One region of the Acidovorax sp. LjRoot74 genome, then DNA from elsewhere that is predicted to be linked to it. Evidence: predicted binding sites of a transcription regulator. Region 1 holds the regulator's gene; the other holds the start of a gene.
The links. Region 1 encodes FliA, which starts transcription of late flagellar genes. Its sites were predicted from a motif close to CTAAAGTTTNNNNNNNNNNNGCCGNTA; they were not measured.

Region 1 (3,375 bases):
GGCTTTCACCAGGCCGCCGGGCTGCACAGCTTCACACCCCAGGCCGAGCTGCGGATGCTGGCCGTGGCCAGCCAAGGCAACACCGGCAGCGGCCTGGAAACACTTTGGCAGATCTGCGCCAGCCTGCAGCGGCTGGGCTACCCCGTGGTGGTGCTGGACGGCACGGCCTACGAGACCGACGACAGCCCAGGCCTGCTCCACCTGCTGCAACACGCTTCATGGAACGACGGCGCCCACCTGAACCTGGGGGCCACGGCATCCTCGCTTGCCGTGATCCCGGCGGCCAAGGGCTTGCAGCACCTCAGCCGCACAGCGGGTGATAGCACGCGTTCTCCCATGGAGGGCTTGCTGCCCTACTTCCGAACCTACGGCCTGATGGTGATCCACGCCCCCGCCGCCACCCTGGGGCCCCTGCTGACCCACACCGCCACGGTGCCGCTGGTGGTCATGGGCGGCGGTGCGGCGGGTGTGATGAACAGCTACAAGAGCCTCAAGCAGATCGCCCTGCACACCGGACTGCCCTGCATGGTGGCCGCTTTGCTGCACAGCAACACGGCGGCAGAGCGCCGCAAGGCCCAGTCACAGCTGATGACGCTGCAGGCCTGCGCGGAGCGCCACCTGGGCGGGCCCGTGCGGACCACCACCATCGCCACCCAGAGCCCCCAGGAGCTTCAGCGCCTGGCCTTGCAACTGCTGGAAAATGCGGGCACCATGAACGGATCGCTGACTGCGCTACCCACCAGCAACCTGACTGGCATGCCTGCGCATTTTGTCCGGAGCCATTGATCTGATTTGTCCGGAGAAGTTGATCTGATGTACACCGCCAAAGGCCAGCTCGATCGTGATGCGCTGATCCGCCAGCATGTCCCGCTGGTCCGGAGAATTGCGCACCACATGATCGCCAAGCTGCCGCCCAATGTCGAACTGGATGATCTGATCCAGGTCGGCATGATGGGCCTGGCCGAAGCACTTTCGCGCTACGAAGTCGCCCAGGGCGTGCAGTTCGAGACCTTTGCCACCCAGCGCATCCGGGGCGCAATGCTCGACGAACTGCGCGAGGGCGACTGGATGAGCCGCAGCTCGCGCAAGAGCCAGAAAGACATCGAGCACGCGGTGCACCGGCTGGAGCAGAAGCTGGGCCGCAGCCCGCTCGAATCAGAAATCGCCAGCGAAATGGGCATGAGCCTGCCCGACTACCAGAACCTGCTGGGCAAGGTCCGGGGCACCCAGTTGGTGTACCTGGAAGACATGACCCATGGCAACGACGATGACGACGGGTTTCTGGACCGTCATGCCGCCGATGCCGATGCCGACCCGGTCGAGTTGCTGCGCGACCAGCGGCTCAAGATGTCACTGGTCAACGCCATCAAGAGCCTGCCCGAACGCGAGCAGCACATCATGGGCATGTACTACGAGCACGACATGAATCTCAAGGAGATCGCGGCGGTGCTTGGCGTAACGGAATCCCGGGTGTGCCAGTTGCACAGCCAGTCCATCGCCCGCCTGCGCGCCAAGATGCGCGCGCATTGATACCCCGCACGGCCGCCCCACAACGCCCCGTGCACCTGCCAGGGCAGCGCTGGAGCGGAGCATCACAGCCCAGTCAGCCCGCAGAACGGTAGATACGCGCCACGCCTGGCTTGGCTGCGCGCGTTGACAGCCCGTCTCCATAGGTCGATGCGGCATTGGAGGGTGGCAACAGGCCCGCTACCTGGCGGTCCGTCACCCCAGACAGGCGTGCCAAGTTCTCGCGCTGCACCACCAGCATGTCGCCGATGGCCGCCACCCGCTTCTGCGCCGCCGCAGGCAAAGGCAGCCCCTGCGCAGCGGATTGCTCCAGCACCCGCGCAAACTGGGCCGCTGCGTCACGCAGGGCCACACTGTGTTGTTCCAGGGAGGAGGGATCTGCCGCGAGAAGAGCGGCGGAGACTTTATCGATCAGCTGTTCGACAGCCGAGAGGGATTCTTCCAGCGACATGGCGCATTGTGCGATGGATCGCACCAGCCTGCCAAGTGGGGCTCAACCCCGCGAACGGGTCAGGATCTCCTGGGCGTTGGACAACATCTTGTCGGCGATGGCCTCGGCATCGACGGAGAACGACCCTTTTTCAATGGCCGCGCGGACGGCCTTGACCTTGCCCGCATCAAAATCCCCTGCCACGCGGGAGGCGGGGTTCAGGCTTTGGGCGGCGATGGAGACCGTGACGGGCACACCGGCGGTGGACGCAGCGGCCAGGGCGTCTTTGGTTGCTCCTTCAGCAGCGCTGGCAGGACTTTTGGCTTGCTTGGCAAGCCCCGTCTGCGCCAATGCGCCCGGGAGTTCCGGTTTTTGACCTATCTTCATCGCTCTCTCCACCACCCCGCATGATGTGGGGCACAGTAGCAATGTTTTCGACCCGTTTGGCCCGGACTTTAGCCATTTATCACCGAGGCGTCATTAAAGAGTGACGTCCACCGTCCCACCTTCATTGACAATTCCGCTAACTATTCGACCATTATCCATGCGGATGCGCACAGTTTGCCCCACAGCACCTGCAGACAGCGCCTGACCTGCCGACGTGACTGCATAACCAAGCCCCTGGGCCACCACCTTCACCTGGGCCCCCGCGCGGAACAGCTGGGGGGCCCGCACCATGCTCTGGCGCAAGGCCTGGCCCGCCACCAACTGGCGCGCGGCCACCTGCCCCACCCAGTGATCCGGATTGGCCATCACCGGTGCGGTTTCGGCGGCCCAGTCCACCTCGGCCTCGGTGGCGTCGTTGGCAGTGAGGACCGCACCAGGCGCCACATTGCCGGTCAACACCCATGCCGGGCCAAACGCCTTGATAGTGACCGGCAGAAACACGTTCCAGGCGGTGGCGCCCTCCACACATCGCAGCCCCAGGCGGGTACGCCCCCACAGACGGGACCCGGCGGGCAGGTAGGGCTCCACGCGTGCGCAAGGCGCCAGCCGTAAACGCGAATCCAGTGAGCCAACGCTCACTTCCATGCGCAAGGGCAGACCGGTGGGTGCGCTGCGCGCCAGGGTGTCATCCAGCCAGCGCTGGGTCAGGGGCCCCAGGTCTGCCGGCGGATCCCCCGCCGCCTGGGCCTGCGCAGCACCGCCTGCGCCCAAGGCCCAGCCCCCCAGCATCACGAGGCACAGGGCCCACCAAGCCGCACCGGCACGGCGCCGCGCGGGGGCGCGAACAAATGCAGCGGAGCGGGACGACAAGAAACGGGGGCGGATGGACATGGGGCCTCCTGGGCATCGGGTGGCATTGCATGGCCGACCCACCGGGGGCAAGGGCCATTTCACACCAGGAACTATAGGCAGGCGACGCCCGCCCAAAACCCGGAACTGCCCATCCATTTCCACGCTCTTCGCGCTTTAGA
Region 2 (3,375 bases), 3.6 Mb from region 1:
CTGCGCAAGCTCGATGACGAGGTGGACGGCCTGTACTCGGCCATCAAGTACTACATGACCAAGATCTCGCGCGAGGCGCTGGACGAGCGCGAGGGCCGCCGCTGGGCGGACATCATCAGCTTCACCATCAACATGGAGCAGATCGGCGACATCATCGAGCGCGTGCTCATCGACATCGAGGACAAGAAGATCAAGAAGGGCCGCCAGTTCTCGGAAGCCGGCATGGAAGAGATCAACGAGTTGCACGCCCGCCTGATCGACAACCTGCGCCTGGCGATGAGTGTGTTCTTGAACGGCAGCGTGCGCGATGCGCAAAAGCTGCTGGAAGAAAAAGCCCGCTTCCGCGACCTGGAACACGCCTATTCGGCCACCCACCTCGCGCGCCTGTCGGACAACACGGTGCCCAGCATCGAGACCAGCTCGCTGCACATCGACCTGATCAGCGAGCTCAAGCGCATCAACTCGCTGCTGTGCTCGGTGGCCTACCCCATCCTGGAATCGGCCGGCGCACTGGCGCCCAGCCGGCTCAAGACGATGGTGGACCAGGGCTGAGAAAAGAGAAGCAGAACACCTGCTGGCGCCCGCCCGTGCCCTGCGACAAACAGGGCCACGATGGGGCTAGCGCAGCAGGGCCAGCACGCCTTGCTGGTTGGCCTGGGCCACCATGGCCGTGCCCGCCTGTTGCAGGATTTGCGAGCGTGACAGGTTGGCGGTTTCGGCCGCGAAGTCAGCATCCAGGATGCGGCTGCGCGAGGCTGACAGGTTTTCGGATGTCACCTGCAGGTTGCTGATAGAGGTTTCGAAACGCGATTGCAGTGCACCGAGTTTTGCGCGCTCGCCATTGATGAAGGCCAAGGCCGAGTCCACCGTTTTGAGTGCGGAGGTCGCTGTTGCAAAAGTCGTTACATCCAGAGTTGACACGGTCTGGAGAGACGACGCTCCAGCACTTGCCATGTTCGTCGTCGTAGGCGTGATGGAGAACGATTTTTCGGAATCGAGGGTGACATAACCCATGGTTCTCGCGTTATCCGCCGTGCCGTTGACAGCCAGCACAACAGGCGCCCCCACGTTGGCGCCACCCCCATCCAATTTCTGCACGGATACCGTCCCGGGGTTCGGGGTGTTGGTGTCCGATATCAGGATGTCATTGCCCTTTGCCTGAGTCAGCAATACGCGGGAGCCATTGGAGTTCAACGCAGCGGTAATCCCCGTCTTCGCGGACTGATCGTTGACCGCCGTGACCACCGCAGCCAAACCGTCGGCCGTGTTGCTGGACGACAGGGTGAAGGAGATCATGTTCAACATGGTGTGGTCCGTCGACACGCCGATCAGGTAGGAGCCTGCCGCGCCAAAGGCTAGGCTCACCTCGGTGCGTGCTGTGGCCCTCACACCGGTATCTGCCTTGACAGCATTCATCGAATCGGCAATTTGCGACGCAGTGGCCACCGACCCCACAGCAACCGTCTGGCCGCCAGCGAATCCATTCACCGTCAAAGTACCCGCCAGCAAACCGGCGTAGTTGTTGTTGGGGTTCGTAGGAGGGCCCATGGCCACGGCCTGGTTGTTGCCGTATGCGTTGGTACGCAGGTTACCCGTGGCCGCCACGATGGTCTGATTGGCGTTGGCACCCACCTGGAACTGCTGGGTGCCGAATGTGCCATCCAGCAGCCTGGCGCCGTTGAATTCTGTGGTCTGCGAGATGCGGTCCAGTTCGGACACCAATTGGCCCACTTCCTGTTGCAGGGCCTGCCGGTCGCCAGCGCTGTTAGAGGCGTTGGCCGACTGCACTGCCAGCTCACGCACACGTTGCAGGATGTCGCCGGATGCCTTCAACGCACCTTCGGCGGTTTGCGCCAAGGAGATACCGTCATTGGCATTGCGAACAGCCTGGTTCAGGCCCCGGATCTGGCTGGTGAAACGCTCGGAAATCGCCAAGCCGGCAGCGTCGTCCTTGGCGCTGTTGATGCGCAGGCCCGACGACAGGCGTTGGATAGAGTTATTCAGCGAGGTCTGGCTCATGCCCAGGTTGCGCTGGGCCGTCAGCGATGGCACGTTGGTATTGATTGTCGAAGCCACGTGGATTCCCCGCCCATTCCGCTCGCTGGAGTTTTCGTGTTGTTGTGTGGAGCGCGGCAGAACCAACGCTTGACCTTGTTTCGGCCAGGCCAGAGCGAACTTGAGGTGCTTTTGGCGCCGCTGCGGGTATCCCCGGCTCCCGTATCTTGCGAAGTACAGAGTCTGGGGGCATCGGCCTCGGAGAGAACAGACCGTCAGGCCGCCACGCCCACCCTCTCCTCAGCCAACCCCGTGTACTGCAGCAGCCCCGTCACCAAGGCATCAAACGTGTACCTGCAGCGCGGACTGTTGCGCAGGTCTTCGTGCATCACCACCCAGGTGTCCAGCCCGGCACTGAACTGCGGTGCCAGCAGGTGCACCAGCTGCGGTGTGCGCCGCGCCAGTGCCACCTGGCATATGCCGATGCCGCCGCCCGCACGGATCAGTGCCAGCTGGGCCAGGTCGCTGTCGCTGCGCAGGGCAAAGTCCTCGTGGCGCCACGGGGGAAGCAGCTTGCGCGCGGCGCGGATGAACGGGGTTTCCTGGTCAAAGCCGATCAGCCGGTGGTGCGCCAGGTCTGCCAGTGATGTGGGTGTGCCCTGGGCCTGCAGGTAGGTGGCATGGGCGTGCAGGCCCAGCGCCACCACGCCCACGCGGCGGGCGATGAGGGCCTCCTGGCGGGGCTCGGTCATGCGGATGGCGATGTCGGCCTCGCGGTGGAGCAGGTCCTGCACGCGGTTGCTCAGCGCCAGCTCCACGGTCAGCCCGGGGTGCCGGGCCTGCAGCTGGGCCAGCAGCGGGGGCAACACTTCCACACCCATCACCTCGCTGGCCGTCACGCGCACGGTGCCCCGCACGCCCTCGCCATGACCGCTGGCCGCCCGCGCCAGGGCCGCCGCCGAATGCTGCATGGCCTCGGCATAGGGGCGCAGTTCCCGCGCAGCGTCGGTGGGCAGCAGGCCCTGCTGCGAGCGGGTGAACAGGGTGAGCCCCAGGGCTTGCTCCAGCGCGGCGATGTGGCGTCCCACCGTGGGCTGGGTCACGCCCAGGGCCCGGGCCGCACCCGACAGCGAGCCTTCGCTGAGCACACCCAGGTAGGAGCGGTACAGCTCCCAGCCAATCGATTCTGTAGTGGGTTGAGTCATACATAAATGTATAGCTTCACCTTTGTTTTAAGCAATTTTCTTTTGCCAAGCACCGCTTCACACTGGCGCCCATCACCACGGCAACGGCCACATCCATGGCCACACAAGGAGCACTTTCATGGCACAAGGCAACAAGGTTCTGGTTCTGGGCGCCACGGGCGGCATTGGCGGCGAG

Region 2: the regulator FliA is predicted to act here: its motif matches at 2,155-2,181, upstream of ACSQ3O_RS06490 (flagellin).

The regions. Positions count from the first base shown of each region.
Region 1 is NZ_CAXUTI020000001.1:4,988,360-4,991,734, forward strand. It holds gene ACSQ3O_RS23670 (hypothetical protein) at 1-786, shown strand, start outside; gene ACSQ3O_RS23675 (RNA polymerase sigma factor FliA) at 814-1,530, shown strand; gene ACSQ3O_RS23680 (hypothetical protein) at 1,604-2,002, opposite strand; gene flgM (flagellar biosynthesis anti-sigma factor FlgM) at 2,021-2,344, opposite strand; gene flgA (flagellar basal body P-ring formation chaperone FlgA) at 2,438-3,235, opposite strand.
Region 2 is NZ_CAXUTI020000001.1:1,402,363-1,405,737, reverse strand. It holds gene ACSQ3O_RS06495 (Na/Pi cotransporter family protein) at 1-552, shown strand, start outside; gene ACSQ3O_RS06490 (flagellin) at 619-2,076, opposite strand; gene ACSQ3O_RS06485 (LysR family transcriptional regulator) at 2,271-3,200, opposite strand; gene ACSQ3O_RS06480 (NAD(P)H-binding protein) at 3,319-3,375, shown strand, end outside.